One region of the Dehalobacter sp. DCA genome, then DNA from elsewhere that is predicted to be linked to it. Evidence: riboswitches for the same ligand, from Rfam matches in the RefSeq annotation. Region 1 holds a riboswitch; each other region holds the start of a gene.
What was found. Region 1 has a riboswitch for cyclic di-GMP ahead of DHBDCA_RS00080 (RNA polymerase sigma factor). Riboswitches for the same ligand answer to the same signal wherever they lie in the genome.
Positions count from the first base shown of each region.

Region 1 (4,229 bases):
ATTTTATAGGCCCGCCCAACCTTTAGGCATTCAATTCTATTTTCCTGTATCAAACCGTAACCCGTTTTAAGGCTGATGCCAAGAATTTTACACATTTGCTTTATATCAAGCACATCGGGGTATCCTTTTAGCATGATTCGGTAGGCTTTTTCTTGCGTTAATTTTTCATTAGCCATAATTAAGCCTCCTCTTGCTTTTATCAGGTCTAAACTTCATAAAAAAATTTTTATATGAAACAATCGTCATTATTTTGATTAGCGCAGCGGGAGAATGCGCCTTCGTTCAGACACGTAGCGCATATCATAAACAGGCGCACCCCTATACTGCACTTCTGTTTTGGTTTATAAGACTATGGTTTTATTCGGCGGACAGCGGTTGACCGTCCTCATAGGAATTTCACCTCTCCCAGGTTCTCTGCAAGCCGCCCCCATTGCGTGATCCTGCTATAGCAGGGCTGTAGCTGGACGGAAGTATCATTATCCCTCTGTATGTGTCATCGCCTTAAATGCTGCCAGCATTTATTTATAGCATGGATATTAATCGCTCGTACCTGACCTAATTCAATCGCAACATCATTTATGCTTCACTAAATCTGATTGTTGAAGGATTGGTGGTTATGGCGTATCTGCTATTTGGCTTTCCTTTTCAGGGCATACAGGGAAAGTACCGAATAAAAACAATTATTTACTTGTCAAAGATCAGTAAGGGGGGAAGAATTTGTCCCTCTAATAACCACTTCATTTTTTAGGCAAAATCGCAGGGCGTTACAGAAAGTTTTTTAAAAACTTTTCGATATTTTTTAGTCCGCGTTCGATGGATTCCCTAACTGCGCTTTCACTAATGCCATCTGCTTTAGCAATGGCGGTTTTGCTTATACCCAAAAAGAAATGAGCATAAACACGTTTTGCTTGCTTTTCCGGCAAACTGTTGATGGCAGTATATAACTCATGATTGGTGACTTTCCTCTCATAAATCTCTTGAGGAGACAAGGAAATGAAAACAATTTCCTGCTCAATACCGTCACCACGGTCGAGAGAGTAATAGGCTTTGTGTCTGTATGTGCGTAATTTGTAAGCATTCTCGCTCAGCTTGAAGCACTTCAGAGAAGAAGCGATTTCATCCGCAACTTCAACAAAAAAGTCAAATTGATAAAATGGGTAATAATCTCGCAAATTAATCCTTTTCATTTTCAGACCTCCGTTTTGATTTTTTCGTAAAAACCAAAACAGAAGGCGGGGAACGGCACCTAACGGATTTAAATAATTTTCTTGAGAAAAAAGAAAATATATAATAATGGCGATTGTAAGCCTTAAGCTGATAAGCAACATGTTTTTGCCAAATAAAAAAGCACGCAGTTTGCTTAAGGCAAATCGCGGGCTTATCCACCGTGACGTTTGTCAAGTAAGATTTATAAAGAACATTATGAAATTCTTCTTTATTTACACCTCAGGAGGGTAATTTTTAACATGCTTCGCAATTAGCAGCACTCCCTTTGCTTGGGGCAAAGAGCAAAGCCATGAAAAAACAACCCTAATCTCAGGGGGTAATGCGACTATACGCAAATAAAAAAACTGCCTCGAAAGGGCAGGATATACCGTAAAACTGTTCGGCAACCAGGCTGTCATAGTGCATTGGCACGTTAGACCCTATGGCTTTGCGTCGCTGTCTTTAGACAACTTTGCCCTTATCTTTTTTATTTAGTTGATGCGTTAAGTTAAAGGAATAAAATACTGTCTTAATTGACATAGAATAATAAATACGCATATTGAGTTCGTATTTGTCATGTTATGTTAAATTATATGATAAACTCTTTTTGCATAAATCTATGTCAAATTGTGTTGTCGAAATAAGCGGATATTGTATAATTGAGTTGTATTTTGAGTTGATCATGGTAAAGGGCAGATACTCCCTGGATGGTCAGTATTCCAGTTCTATTGAAGTTCCCTTTTACTCTCTTAAAACAAAAGTAATGCTTATTGATGAAAATACCCATATATTTCATAATTCGAAACATTATTTACTGGTTCAGTGTCTTTGAAAAATAAGGGTGAACCTATAACCGTGAAATGCATTTTTTATAACTTCCTTTTTCGTTTAAATGAAGCTTCGTCGATCAAGTACACTTAGAAGCTTTAGAATTGATTCATCTGAAGAAAGGTATGATTTGGTTCAAACAAGGAGGGTTTTATCGTTAAGATAAATACACTCAACTAAATGAGCATATAAAGTGTGCGAAACACTAAACCACCCGCTATTTGATTTGACGGGTGGTTTAGTGGTAGTTTAGTGTTTCGCTCCAGAATCACTGCATCTCGTGGTCTAAGTGCCTTATTTGTCCTTAGGACCACAATACGTCATCAGAATTATACTCTCCACGTGTGTTTTGGCATTAAAGAGATACTAATACGCGGAATTACTGCTTTTGAAAAGGGGGCCGCTTTAGGGGGGGAGTGCGAAACTCGTAAATCTTTTCTCAAAACAATTATAAAATACTATCTTAGATTAGGTAGGTTATTTTGCATCCAGCTGTCATAACTTTATTTAACTCATCATTTTGGCAAATTACTAATTGCTTGGTTTGAGCCGATAACGACTAAAATATCGCCTTGTTTAATAAGCGCCTCCGCGCCAGGTGCCGCGATTATTTCTTCTACACTTTTAATGGCTATCACACTTACCTGATATGTTGCCCGCAAATTCAATTTTCCTATGGTCTTATCTACAAATTCCCGGGGAGCATATACTTCTATGATGCTATAATCGGGAGATAACTCAATATATTCTAATAAATCATTGGTGGAAGTGAGATTATGTGCCACCCGTATCCCCATATCGCGTTCCGGATAGATAACCCTGTCCACTCCTATTTTTTCTAAAACCCTGCCATGAAGAGCGTCTTTCGCTTTGGCGACAACTCTCTGTACCCCAAGTTCTTTGAGCAATACAGATACTAAAATATTTGATTGAATATCATCACCAATCCCGACAATGGCGACATCAAAATTGCGAATACCTAACCTTTTTAAAGCCTCTTCGTCTCTGGCATCCAATTGAACCGCCTGGGTTACTTGATTAGCGATATCCTGTATTTCTTTTTCCGAATTATCGATGACTAATACTTCATAACCAAGCTTATACAAGGAAGTAGCCACACTTTTCCCAAAACGTCCGATCCCAATCACCACAAACTGTTTATCCTTTTTCATTTCTCTTGCTCCTATCCAATCATTATTTTTGATTCGGGATATTTTGCTTGATTACCTGGATTGTTACCTTTACCGATGGAAAAAGCGATTGTCAATAAACCAACTCTTCCAACAAACATTGTAAGAATAATTAAGATTTTCCCAAAAAGGGTAAGATCGGAAGTTATTCCCAAGGATAGACCGACCGTCCCGAAAGCAGATACAGTTTCAAACAATAAAGTTATCAAGTCCGCCTCTTCCGTAATCGACAACAACCCAGTAACTAAAATAATCCATATAATAGCCAAGGTCATAATCGCCACTGCCTTCTGGATAACTTCTTTGGGAATAGATCTTCCATGAATGGTTACTTGACTTTTATTTCTGAATATGCTGAAAATCGATAACATGATCGCTACAAAAGTTGTTGTTTTTATCCCTCCCCCGGTCGACCCAGGCGAAGCTCCTATAAACATAAATACTATCATAAGTAGTATCGTTGTATCTTGAAGCGCGGAAATATCTATAGTATTGAATCCGGCAGTACGGGGAGTAACCGATTGAAACAAAGAAGAAAGAATTTTTCCTTGGTACCCAAGATTGCCAAGCGTGTCAGGATTATTAAACTCCAGGAGGAAAAAGAGTATAGCCCCGATTGCAATCAATAACCCCGTCGTCCGGATTACAATCCAGGAATGCAGGCTCATCTTCCTTCCACGTTGGAAATAGACATCTGAAATTACCGAAAACCCAATACCACCTAAGACAATCAAGACCATTACGGTAAGATTTATAACAATATCACGTTGAAACCTCATCAAACTATTTCCAAACAGGTCAAACCCTGCGTTGTTAAAAGCTGACACAGTATGAAATAAAGCGTAATAAAAAGCTTTGCCAACGTTAAAATCGAACGACCACCTTATCGTAAGGATAATGATACCTATAGCTTCGATAAGAAACGCCGCCAGGAAAATATATTTTGCCAGCCTTACAATCCCTTCCAAAGATGACTGATTATAAGCTTCCTGCAGAATCATTCTT
Region 1 is NC_018866.1:14,486-18,714, forward strand. Features, by position in the region: gene DHBDCA_RS00075 (helix-turn-helix domain-containing protein) at 1-176, opposite strand, end outside; gene DHBDCA_RS00080 (RNA polymerase sigma factor) at 765-1,187, opposite strand; cyclic di-GMP riboswitch class I at 1,606-1,693, opposite strand; gene DHBDCA_RS00085 (potassium channel family protein) at 2,550-3,206, opposite strand; gene DHBDCA_RS00090 (TrkH family potassium uptake protein) at 3,218-4,229, opposite strand, start outside.

Region 2 (4,229 bases), 1.3 Mb from region 1:
CTGACCATGGAATATATTCAAGGTACGAAGTTAAGCCGAACCGAACGATTAATCGAATTAGAATATGACACTTCCGAAATTGCAAAACAGATTGTCGAAGCAATTCTTCAACAAATTCTAATTGATGGCTTTTTTCATGGTGATCCTCATCCAGGTAATATTCTTGTTTTAACAGATCAGGTCATTACTTTTTTAGATTTTGGAATGGTTGGACGGCTGACACCTCAAATGAAATATCATTTTGCATCGTTAGTTATTGGCATGGTCCGAAAAAATACAGATGAGATAATTCGAGTAATCTTAAATATGGGGATTGCCCCCAGTGATATAAACATCTCTCGCTTGCACAGTGATGTCGATGCTTTAAAAGACAAATATCTGGACATTGCCTTAAGTCAAGTTAGCCTGGGTCAGGCGGTTAACGAACTATTTACTGTTGCTTTTAATCATCGAATTAGAATACCATCGGATTTGACTCTTTTGGGAAAATCGCTTCTCACGCTTGAAGGCAGCGTAGAGAAACTTGCACCTGAATTAAGCGTAATGGATATTGCTCGGCCTTTCGGATATAAGTTGTTAAAAGAGCGTTACCGGATTAGTTCAATTACCAAAACAGCTTTTGAAAAACTCAACGAATATGTAGATATTCTTTTGGACTTACCGAAGCTTATTAAGGAAATATCACATGATTTAAAAGACGGTAATATGAGGGTTGAAGTTAGGGTTCCGGAAATCAGTTTGATTTTAAAAAAATTAGATCGAATCAGTAATCAATTATCTTTTAGCATAGTAATGTTGTCTTTCAGTATTTTAATGATGGGTATAATTATCGCGTCGGCTTTAGGGGAACGACTGTTTATTTGGCATTTTTCGGTGGTAGATTTAGGATTTATGCTAGCATCTTTAATGTTCGTTTGGCTACTAGTTTCTATTCTAAGGTCCGGAAGGTTTTAGATAACAGCATAAAATTCATACTTACTTAGTGTATAAAAGATAATCAGGGTAAGGTTAAATAGTCCTTGGTAGAAAACCCTAGGTTACCATCGTTAAGATATATGCTTAAAAGCATCAGTCATTCAAAAGCCCCTCTTACAGTGATACATTGAGAAGGGCTTTCGCGTTATCATTTTTTTATCATCGTTCAACAATAATAAACCGTCCTTGTCATAGGCGACCACGCAGGCACATAGACTTTAGTGTCAGCCATGTCTGTATCCTTCCTCAGAAAGAACGGTTATCTGATCAAGAAATCTGAGCGTGGTGTATAAGCTGTATTAAACGAGTAGCCTCTTGAATTCATGTCTCCCATCTTTATCAGCATGAGGTTAATATCTGTGTTCATCATGGCTGCAATCTGGACAACGTCATAACCTTCACAGGCATACTTATGAACCTCATCATCGGGAAGAAGCAGTGAAGCTGCAAATAAATTGGCTTCGTACTCTGGACGCGTATTCATGGAATAAAGAACGTATTCACGGAAAGGACTGTCATCGGCAAGATTCCGATGATGTGCGTCATGGCCGAGCTCATGGGCGCATACCAAAGTCTGCACCTGTTCCGGCAAGTTACCATTCAAAAAGATGAAGCGGTTGCGCTGAATCACGCGGTAAAGCCCTTTCAGTTTAGTGAAGTCATTGCGGAACAGAACCTCAATGCCCAGCTCGTCTGCTATGGCAAAAGGATCACGCGTTCCGAAGCGCTTGATATATTTTTCAGCTGATTTATAAATATGCGCCTTGTTCAATGAATTCACCCCCTATGCTAATTCTATCACAGCAGCAGTCCAAAAAAACGGACTACTCCTTGTCTGCATTGCGGTACTTTTTCGGCGTGTACTTTTTGTTTTTCTCCTTGGCTATCCAATAAGCGTCGGTGATTGCCCTCATAACGGCATCCAAATCCTCGTCATCCATGTCGCCTCCGGCAAAAAGGCCGCTGACCTCTGTGATGAGCTGCTGAGCGTGCTTCTTTCCACGGTAGCCGTATTTTTCTCCGGCAGCATTTATAAACTCCTCATTCTCGGTTAGAAGATAATTCATCTCAACACCTAAAACTGCAGCAAGCTTCCCGTATACCTCGCGTTTCTTGGGATAGCAATCTCCGTTTTCATAGCTGACCATTGTTCGCAGAGATACTCCGACCGCCTGCGCCAGTTCCGCCTGCGTCATGTCTTTTGCGACGCGGGCATTTTTTATTTTTTCTCCGAATTTCATGTAGACCGCCCTCCTATAATAAGCAGGTAAGTTTCATATTGTATATTGACAAGTGAAAGTAAATTGCATATAATTCAAATATGCAGATAACATGCACATTTATAATAATTCATGTTGCACATAGTGTCAAGAGTTATTTCTTCTGTGAAAACGATTGAACCAACGGATTGCCGGAAAATTACCGTCTGCAAAGCGCATGACGGCTTTAATTACTCTGACAGCTAAATGTAAATAAAGTTAAGGGCAAACCTGTCTAAAGGCAGGGACGCAAAGCCGAGGGTCTAAAGCGTTTGCCGCGCTATGACAGCCTGGCTGCCGATCTTTGCGAATGCCTGCCCTTTTTAAGAGCAGGCGTTTGTATTGATAGAGAAAATAATGCAGGAGGGTACGAGATGGTGAAAAAGATAATGCTCAAATGTCCGAATTGCGGACGCCGAATTGCTGATTACAGCGGAAATGCTGAGGCACTGGCCCTGTTAGCTGAAACGAGTGAGGCTGAAAGTGATGTTGTAAACGTAAAGTGTCATCTATGCAAGTCTCAGGTTTCAATTTTGCTGGACAATAACGAGGTCTATAAGAGTAAGAAGTTCTCAGACCTCAAGCTATAAGGCAGACTGCACAATCAAATAAATGAACTTATGATATTCGATTCCAGCGCTTGACGCTATCCTCCCCTTGTAAAGCGGAGTGATTATAAAGGTGCCGGCCGGGCCTGACGAGTAGCACTATTGCTATGCGTCAGGCCCGGCCGGTTCTGCATTCAGAAGAAGCTGCTCGTTTGGCTCCCCAGAAAGGAGCAAAACCAGTGGCTTTTATTTTATGCAATAACAAAACAGCGGTTCGCTGCCGATCTCCTCCGCTTGTTCTTCATTTCCGGATTTTCAGATTCACGAAATGGAGGACAAGCTTATGAATAGCCATGATAAAAAATATACCCTGCTGGTCAGAGGGACGCGTGTCACAGTGGCCAAGGAGGTCTACAAAGCATATTACCACTGCCGGGACAGAGAGAAATACATGGACAAGCTGGCGGAGGATAACAATATCTCGCTTGAAGGATGCAATGAGAAAGGCATCTCCGTGGAGTACATAATTTCTACTGCAGAGGATTCCATGGAGGATGTAATTGTTCAGCGCGATATGGTTAAAAGGCTTAAACAATGTCTGCTGCAGTTAAATGAAAATGAACGTCAGCTGATTATAGCGCTTTATTACCTCAAAAAAAGTGAGCATCAATTGTCTGCAGAAACTGGTATTCCTCGCATGACCATACACAATCGCAAAAAACGAATATTGAGTCAGCTCAAAAAACTTTTAGAAAAATAAAAGTTTTTTGGTCCAACCCCTCACTTTTTTCCCTAAAGAAGTGAGGGGAATTGTTTATCTCCTGTTGTTCTTTGAAAATATTATATCCGGCAGCATAGATACATGAGCTGTCCAGCCGTGTGAAAAGCGGCAGCGACGTTGACGGGCGCGCCAAGACTGCCTGCGGATGGATTTCATCCGTCGAACCGATGGCATCGAAGGTGACGAGCGGGAACGCCCGGTCATAAAACAGTCCGTGGTGGACTGTTTCGCAATGAAATGGACAGTGATAATGCTACTTCCGCCCAGCCACAGACTCAAGCAATGGGGGCGGCTCGCAGAGATCCTGGGAGAGGTTAAATTCCTATGGCGTTTGCTTAACCGGCAAACCATTTATGCTGCCGCCCTAAGAGCCGTAAGGTTTTTTCGCTTCGGGAAGTAGTGTCGAATAGAAGCGGCAATTCGCAATGAAGAACAAGCAGATTATTTTTGATCTCGGAAACTATGCGGCAGGGCGGTCTTTTTTTCGTCCTGCCGTATCCTTCTGAGATTAAATTCAAAATATCAGGGAGGAAAACGTAATGGAAAAGAAAGTGTTAGCTGAATTGCTAAAGAAGGAGCTAATTATCGGATATGTGTACGGGCTTGACGGAGAGTGTCAGGAATTCTATTTTGAGAAATCCCCGTCCGGCATTGCAAGCTTTATTA
Region 2 is NC_018866.1:1,351,540-1,355,768, reverse strand. Features, by position in the region: gene DHBDCA_RS06460 (ABC1 kinase family protein) at 1-954, shown strand, start outside; gene DHBDCA_RS06455 (ImmA/IrrE family metallo-endopeptidase) at 1,235-1,756, opposite strand; gene DHBDCA_RS06450 (helix-turn-helix transcriptional regulator) at 1,800-2,216, opposite strand; cyclic di-GMP riboswitch class I at 2,449-2,536, shown strand; gene DHBDCA_RS06445 (hypothetical protein) at 2,609-2,824, shown strand; gene DHBDCA_RS06435 (sigma-70 family RNA polymerase sigma factor) at 3,126-3,542, shown strand; gene DHBDCA_RS15565 (recombinase family protein) at 4,103-4,229, shown strand, end outside.
Region 2: it holds a riboswitch for cyclic di-GMP, as region 1 does, so the genes downstream of both, DHBDCA_RS06445 (hypothetical protein) here and DHBDCA_RS00080 (RNA polymerase sigma factor) in region 1, are expected to answer to the same signal.

Region 3 (4,229 bases), 1.5 Mb from region 1:
CAAGTGCTGGCTGATGTCCCAGGCATAACCGTCTCCCAGGAGGCTGAAGAAATTACAGCCAATTATCCGTATTTTGTTATCCGGGTTGATCCGGCCGCGTACGGTATCTCCCGGGACGAGCTCTATAGCCGATTGTCAAGCTTCAATATTTTTTGCCGAAAATATTTTTACCCGCTCTGCAGCAATTTCAAGTGTTTTAAGGGTCTTCCTTCATCCTCCCCAGACAATCTAGCCACAGCCAACAAAGTCGCGAAAAGTGTTCTGGCTCTGCCGCTTCACGGAAGAATGTCAGCGTCCGACGTTCAAAAAATAGGCGGTATCATCAGGGAAATTAAAATTAAAAATTAAAAATTAAAAAGGAAATCAACAAAATTTTCAATTGAATTGGGCGTGTGATCATTGGCCATAAAAGATCTCATCATTTTTGGAGCCGGCGGCTTTGGCCGGGAAGCTACCGAGCTCGTCGAAGATATCAATACAGAAAAAAAGCAGTGGAACCTGTTGGGCTATATCGACCAAACTCCAGCCAAACAAGGAAAGGTTATCAATAACTATCCTGTTCTGGGCAACCTGGACTGGCTCGAAAAAAACACAGGTCACCCTCTCTGGATTGTATGTGCGGTAGCCAGACCGACGGATAAATACCGTCTGATCGCCAGCCTGTCCTGTTTCCAGCTATATTTTGCCAACCTGATTCATCCCGCTGCCCGAATAAGCCGCTCCGTTCAATTGGGCTGTGGCAATATCATCTGCTGGAACAGTTTTCTGTCGACGGATGTCAGGATAGGCAGTCACGTAGCCTTAAATCCAGGCTGCAGGATTGGCCACGATACGGCTGTCCGGGATTACTCCTCTTTATACTGGGACGTCACCCTGGCCGGAAACGTGCAAATCCAAGAAGGTTGTGAAATCGGTTCCAAAACTGTGGTGATTCCCGAAAAAGAGATTGGCAGGTGGAGCATCATCGGGGCTGGCGCTACCGTCACCCACGATATCCCGGAATACTGCACGGCCGTCGGCGTCCCTGCCCGACCGATTAAACATTTTAAAAATTTGGTTGAGACCCATTCCCCTAAAGGACTGATGATATGAAGGAACTTTCTTCTATTTTGATCAAAACTGCGATACAGCTTGTTCTTGAAGCCATTAATCAGGCCCAGGCCTCTGCCCTGCCAAAGCGCGTCAGCCCCTTCCCTGTTCAGGTAGCCGCTGACACCCCTGCTGCGGAAATTTCTCTACAAGCGGTTCCAAAAAACATTGACTGGGAAGAATTAGACGACGACGCCATCCTTCAACAGATTCTATATCCTGGGATCCTGGAAGAAATCATCGAACCTTCTGTACAGAACCCGACAGACAGCACCTCCCCTCCTCCTTTTATCAGCTATGTTACCTTCAACCGTCTCGGGCTTACCATGCAGAACCTAAACAAGATTTTGGATTCAGACGAAGATTTTGAAATGCATATCATCGACTGCAACTCCAAAGATGATACCTGGAATTATATCAAAAGCCTTCAGGACAAAAGAATTAAATCCAAAACACGCTTTAAGGTTAACCGGGGGCCGATCTATGTCCTGAACTACAACCTCAGAAAAAGAAAACCCAACCAGTATTTCTTCACGATTGACAGCGATGTCTATATCAAGACCAAAAACTGGCTGACCAGGTATATGGAAATATTTGAAGCTTTTCCGGAAGTCGGTCTCTTAGGAACCATGCGAGATAACCCTTATCCGAGATTTCTCCCTCCCGTCATTCCTCAGGTCAATAATGATCTGTCCTATCTTCAGCTGAGAAATGCCGGCATTGATGTAATCATGGATTTTATTCCGGGATGTCTTCAGGGGTTACGGCCCGAGCTCATTGACCGGATCGGTTATTGGAATGAGGAATGCGGGTATGGCGATGCTGAATTATCACCAAGGATTGTGCATTATACACCTTTCAAAGTCGGCTTTGTCACGACCGTGGAAATTGATATGACCCAGTTCATCGGCTGTGACAAGTGTCAGGCCCAAAACCTCTGCACGCTGAACAGAAGCATAAAAACCTGCTTTATGCTGGCCAAGCAGGCCAACAGTAACGAAAGCTTTGCCAAAAAGGCCAAATGGAAATACCTCGAAGTATTTCAAGAGCTAGCCGATGGAAAAAGAACAGCCTATTGCGCCTCACTTTTGGACCCTGCATCCCGGGAAGGGAATTTGTACCATGATGCCTGGGCACTCGAGAATTTTGAATATTATTTGAGAAGATCGAACTGATCTTTACAAAACATGAACGAAGATGCTATACTTCTTTTCTAGACACAATCCGGTTGATCAGGATTTTTCAGATTTCAATTAAAATATAATATGGTTCTTAATGTGTTGGGGCAAACTTCACGAAAGTGAAGGACGCTAAAGTCATGGGTCTAAATCAGGGAATTTGAAAATGCATGCAATACAAAATGAATGGAATCCAAATGCATTTCCAGGATATTCTGACAGGATTGCCAGACTACAAGGATTTTGAACTTCTCAGGGGAGAGCAGTTCCTTTTATGGATCTGCTCTTTTTTATTTCAACTATTTTGTATATTCTAACCGGTTAGGCCAATAAAAATTGACCACACTAATGATGGAGGTGTACGATTCATGACCTTGATTCTGACCCTTGTTATTTTTGTAGCTACGTATGCACTGATCGTAACGGAGAAAATCCCGCGGGCTGTCGCCGCGGCCCTCGGTGCCTGTCTCCTGATTCTTTTAGGTATATTCCCGCAGGAGACTGCTGTGGAACACATCGACTGGAATACGCTGGGCTTACTTATCGGCATGATGATCATTGTCGATCTGACCAGACGTTCCGGTGTCTTCAGCTTTCTGGCTATTTGGGTCGCTAAGAAAGTCAAAGGCAATCCAATCAGACTGCTGATCTCTTTGGCTATACTGACTGCCATTTTATCGGCTTTTCTGGATAACGTGACGACTGTTTTGCTGGTCGTTCCGGTTTCCATTGTGATTGCTGAAACCTTGAAATTAAACCCAATACCTTTTCTGATTACCCAGATTCTAGCCAGCAACATCGGGGGAACCGCGACCCTGATCGGTGATCCTCCGAATATCATGATTGCCGGACCGGCAGAGCTTACTTTTATGGATTTCATGGTGAACCTGGCACCTGTGACGATTGTGATCTTGGCTGTTACCCTATTGGGCTTTTATTTTCTTTATCGCCAAAAGCTAAAGACCGATAAGGAATCCATCGCCCTGCTGCTGTCGCAAAATGAATACGACTATATTAAAGACTGGGCCCAGCTCAAAAGAAGCCTGGCCGTGCTCGCTCTGACCATTGTCGGTTTTATGCTGCACGCCGTCATCCATGTTGAGACCGCTACGATTGCGCTGGCCGGAGGCATGCTGCTCATGGTGCTGAGCCGTGAGGAACCGGAAGAGGTATTTCTGGCGATTGAATGGCCGACGATCTTCTTCTTTACCGGATTATTCGTTTTAGTCGGAGGATTGGTCGAAGTCGGCGTCCTGGACAAGGTTGCTGAATGGAGCCTTGGGCTTACCGGCGGTGTGCCGGTCGTCATGGCGATGCTGATTGTCTGGCTTTCCGCTATTTTTTCAGCTTTCGTCGATAATATTCCGTTCGTGGCCACCATGATTCCGTTGATTCAAAAAATCGGGGTCCTCGGCGGGCTGACCCCAGAACAGCTCCAGCCGCTCTGGTGGTCTCTGGCTCTGGGCGCCTGCCTGGGCGGAAACGGCACCATTGTCGGTGCCTCGGCCAACGTCATTGTCTCAGGGATTGCCGAAAAAAACGGCTATACGATCAGCTACAAAAAATACTTCCTGATCGCATTTCCGTTCATGCTTCTATCCATTGTGATCGCCTCGGCGTATATTTTGCTGCGGTACTATTAGATTCTTTCTCTCTCTTCAAAATGAGTATGAAGCAATCTATGGGCAGTGTCACTGAAAGGCTGGCCCAGATATTCCTGATAAAGTTTCTGGATTTCTGAATTCTCATGAGATTTTCTGATCTTTTTATTTTTATCTTCCTGATAGATCGCTTCCTGACGCTTGCGGACAATTTCAAAATTGCCGTGATGGTAGGGCTGCCCACCTCCGGCAACACAGCCTCCGGGACAAGCCATAATTTCAATGGCTTCATATTGATTCTTACCGTCCCTGATTTCCTCGAGCAGGGTCCGGGCGTTTCCGAGCCCGCTGGCAATGCCAA
Region 3 is NC_018866.1:1,594,275-1,598,503, forward strand. Features, by position in the region: gene DHBDCA_RS07675 (DegT/DnrJ/EryC1/StrS family aminotransferase) at 1-348, shown strand, start outside; gene DHBDCA_RS07680 (acetyltransferase) at 400-1,092, shown strand; gene DHBDCA_RS07685 (glycosyltransferase family 2 protein) at 1,089-2,264, shown strand; cyclic di-GMP riboswitch class I at 2,364-2,507, shown strand; gene DHBDCA_RS07690 (ArsB/NhaD family transporter) at 2,636-3,910, shown strand; gene DHBDCA_RS07695 (NADH-dependent [FeFe] hydrogenase, group A6) at 3,907-4,229, opposite strand, start outside.
Region 3: it holds a riboswitch for cyclic di-GMP, as region 1 does, so the genes downstream of both, DHBDCA_RS07690 (ArsB/NhaD family transporter) here and DHBDCA_RS00080 (RNA polymerase sigma factor) in region 1, are expected to answer to the same signal.

Region 4 (4,229 bases), 1.4 Mb from region 1:
CCACCAGACCATCCTAAACCACTTGAAACTTGTAATTTTAAACCTTTTAGGTTTTTAGGAATTTCAAATACAATATATCCACTTTTGCTTGTTCCCGGGTTTACCTGGGCTAGAAAGAAACTATTATCGGTGTTTACATACATGTCTGCTTCAGCCATAGCAGAATATTCTTTGCCTTCAGCATCTTTTAACTTAAATAAGCTAGTATCAATGGTACGAGTCTCTTTATCGTTGTTTGATACCTTTACTTTTATTAGTAAATATTCATTTTCGGTTGTTTTTTGCAAATATTGATTTTGCCCGATTTTAGTGCTCCTTTTTACCTCGCTTGCAGTATACCCAATTGACCTAGATCACGTTTGATAGACACAGAGAATACCCCTATAATCAAAATAACGGAGGTATTCAAAATGGCTTACGACAAAGAGTACAAAGAGTTGGTTGTCAAGAGGATCATAAACAAGGAAACAACGATCAGAGAAATGGCAACAGAGCTAGGCGTGCATTACACAACAGTGCGCGACTGGGTCAGACAATATAAGCAACATGGAGACGAGTCCTTCCCAGGCAAGGGCAAACTGCGTCCCGAGGATGAGGAGATCATAAAGCTCCGCAAAGAATTACTTGATCTTAAAGAGGAAAACGCAATCCTAAAAAAAGCGGCGGCCTACTTCGCGAAAAATCAGAAATAAAGAAGTTCAAATTTATTTATGAACATCGCTCCGTATTTCGGATTGCGAAGATGTGTCAGGCCTTAAACGTATCAAGGAGCGGTTATTACGCTTTTCTAAAAAGACCGCCCAGCGCCAGAGCCGAAAGAAAAGCTGCGCTGCTGAAAACCGTTACAAGCCTCTTTTACAAATACAAGCGCATCTATGGTGCGACCAGAATAACCAAAGAGCTGCCTCAAGAGCAATTGGCCTGCAAGACAACAGTTGCCAAAGTGATGCGGGAGAACGGCCTTCGTTCAAAGGTGATTAAGAAATACAAAGCAACCACAAACTCACGTCACAACTTGCCAGTTGCTGAAAATATACTTAACCGTGAGTTCACTGCATCCCGTCGCAATGAAAAATGGGTTTCAGACATCACGTACATTGCTACGGATGAGGGCTGGCTCTATCTGGCAGGGATTCTGGATCTTTACGACCGTTCAATTGTCGGTTGGTCAATGGATAGCCGTATGAAAACGTCACTCGTGATATCGGCTCTAAGGAATGCCATCGGTCGCAAAAAACCTAAAGAAGGTACTCATTTTACATTCAGATCGTGGTGTACAGTATGCCAGTCATAACTACCAGAAACTAATACCAGGAAAAGAACTTTGTTTGCAGCATGAGCCGCAAAGGCAACTGTTATGACAATGCCCCAATGGAATCATTCTGGGGTAAGTTGAAAACAGAATGGCTTAATGACATGCATTTCAAGACCAGAGATGAAGCAAGATCAGCAGTATTTGAGTACATTGAGCTCTTTTACAATCGCAATCGCATTCATTCTTCCAACGATTACATAGCGCCATTAAAGGTGCATGATGCAGCATGATTGCGTAATTCAATGAAAACAATAATTATTTAGGGTTTCTCCGTGTCTACCAAACGTAGGCAAGGTCAGTTTTTGCCGTAAATCCTAATATGGACAGTATTGACGGCGAGATCTGCTATGAAAACCTTCAGTCTTTGCCGCAGAAAGCCGACGGTGCAGTGATCGTCGTCCCTCCGGACCAAACCAATAAGGTCGTTAGGGACGCGGTAGAAGCTGGAATCAAACATATCTGGATTCAGCAGGGGGCTGAATCCAAAGAGGCTATAGACTATTGTACGGAAAATCATATAAACGTCATCCATGACCAATGCGTCCTAATGTTTGCAGAACCATCGTTTCCTCATTCGTTCCACCGGTCCGTACTGAAGGTGTTTGGAAAACTTCCAAAATAGTAGGTTAGCCGGCTCAAAAAACATTTGAGCCGGCAATTTTTTTCAAGAAATGGATCAGCTTCACTCGACAATGGATACAATAAAGGTTGTAAGATCTTCGACAAGGTTATATTCCTTAGCCTGGACATGGGCCAGCCCTTTGTCGGCGATTAATACCCTGATAATCGGGCGCATCGGCAAACTTTTATTTTGGTCAACCACAATCCCAACTTCACCTGTATTGAGCTTAACGGTACAGCCGGTCGGATAGGCCGCAACATGCTTTAAGAACGTTACAACCAACTGCTGGGAGAATAGCTTGTTCGCACATCCCATCACAATTTCACAGGCTTCATGCGGGACGATCCGGGAGTGGCCCGGGCCATCATTGACCAGATTATCATAGAAGTCGGCCAGCCCTACGATTTGAGCCAAGACATGGAGGTGCCGGCCGGACAGCTTCCGGGGATAGCCGTTTCCGTTCAGCCATTCGTGATGCTGCAAAGCAATATGCGCACTCAATAAGTTTAATTCCGATTTGTTCCGAAGTATTTCAAATCCATGTACGGTATGCGTCTTATATAGGTCATTTTCCTTCAGAGTAAAGGCCTCACGTTTGGCGACAAGCTCTTTTGGCAGCTTGACAGTCCCTATATCGTGAAGCAAAGCCCCTACCGCCAGCGCCTCCAGGGTATCTTTATCCAGTCCCAAAGCTTTGCCCAAAATTGTCGCAAGGACACAAACACTGACTGAATGCGCATAAACTTGATTGTCATAGCTCCGCATATCTGTCAGGCTCAGAAATATCTTCTCTTGAAACAGAACGTCTCCGATGATGTTGTTTACCGTCTTTTTTACCTGAAAACCATTGAGGTCTTTACCGATTCGTACCGCTTCCGCTGAATGCTCAATGGAGTTCATTGCCTCCCGCCTGTTTTCCTCGGAAATGACATCTTCGATAACAATATCCTTCGTTTCGTCATCGTCCACATAGACAATACTGATGCCCAGCTCTTTCAGCCGCTCGATATAGGGGGAGGTCAGCGTGACTCCTTTCCCAAGTAATGAACGGCCGTTATGCGAGAAAATGGTTCGTCCCAATACGTCTCCCTTTTGAAGCCGGTTTACACTTACCTGACGCAATTGTAATCTTCCTTTCCGATAAATCAGTGCTAGCTGAAGCAACAAAAAAATCACCAGCAGATTGCATGGCGACATTCAAAACAAACCTGAGCGGATTCGGTGGCCTGGCAGTCATCAGAATTATTCTGGAAGACCCATAGCTTTGCGTCCCTGGCTTTCACCAAGTTTGCCATTGTCGTTGCTCCTGTATCCCTATTCGATTGATATTTCGGTCATAGAACTATTGTAGCACATCGCTTTCAGGTTCTACAGGGGTTATTCGGAAAAATTTAAAGGAGAAACTAAAAATGGGAGCGGATAAAGTGGTTCATGAATCAGTTGATGGGTATATTTTGCAGTTCCCTGATGAGACACAGGAAATATTAAGAGCAATTAGAAATGTGATAAGAGAAGCAGCACCGGACGCAGTGGAAAAGATAAGCTATCAGATGCCTACGTTTGTACTGAACGGTAATCTCGTTCATTTCGCAGCATTCAAAAACCACATTGGATTTTATCCGACACCAAGCGGGATTGAAGCCTTTAAACAGGAACTGGCCGGTTATAAGGGAGCTAAAGGATCGGTACAATTCCCATTAAATAAGCCTATTCCGTATGAGTTAATAAGCAAGATCGTGAAGTACAGAGTCGCGGAGAACGCGCATATCCCAAGAAGAATTCCGTGCTGCGATGTTTAGATACGGCCCTTAATGTTTGGGAAATGCTAAAAAATGTTTATCAGGAGATGCATGCGATGGTTAAATCAATGGTAAGTAAAGAATACAGGCGAAAATGCGCCGACTTTTCATTATGCGGATTGAATTGCTGTCTCTGTCCGCGCTTTCATACGGACGGTTCTTCAAAGTGCCCCGGCTGCGGGGGTCCGGACTTTTTTTTGAAGCATCCTTCCTGTGCCGTAATTACCTGTAATAAAAAGCATCAAAATGTTGAATACTGTTTTGAATGCAGTGTCTATCCATGTGAGAGGTATCAGGCTCCAAGCGAGGCCGATTCCTTTATATCCTATCAAAATGTATTGCAGGATCAGGCCAAGGCTAAAATAGACCTTCAAAATTATCTTGAAGAACTGACGGAAAAACACAAAATTTTAGGCGAACTAATCACGAATTACAACGACGGCAAATCAAAGGGATTTTATTGTCTGGCGGTCAACCTGCTGCCGCTTTCCGT
Region 4 is NC_018866.1:1,703,096-1,707,324, reverse strand. Features, by position in the region: gene DHBDCA_RS08195 (DUF4352 domain-containing protein) at 1-344, opposite strand, end outside; partial or broken gene DHBDCA_RS08185 (IS3 family transposase) at 411-1,545, shown strand; partial or broken gene DHBDCA_RS08180 (CoA-binding protein) at 1,623-1,937, shown strand; gene DHBDCA_RS08175 (HD-GYP domain-containing protein) at 1,998-3,059, opposite strand; cyclic di-GMP riboswitch class I at 3,155-3,240, opposite strand; gene DHBDCA_RS08170 (iron chaperone) at 3,347-3,736, shown strand; gene DHBDCA_RS08165 (DUF3795 domain-containing protein) at 3,793-4,229, shown strand, end outside.
Region 4: it holds a riboswitch for cyclic di-GMP, as region 1 does, so the genes downstream of both, DHBDCA_RS08175 (HD-GYP domain-containing protein) here and DHBDCA_RS00080 (RNA polymerase sigma factor) in region 1, are expected to answer to the same signal.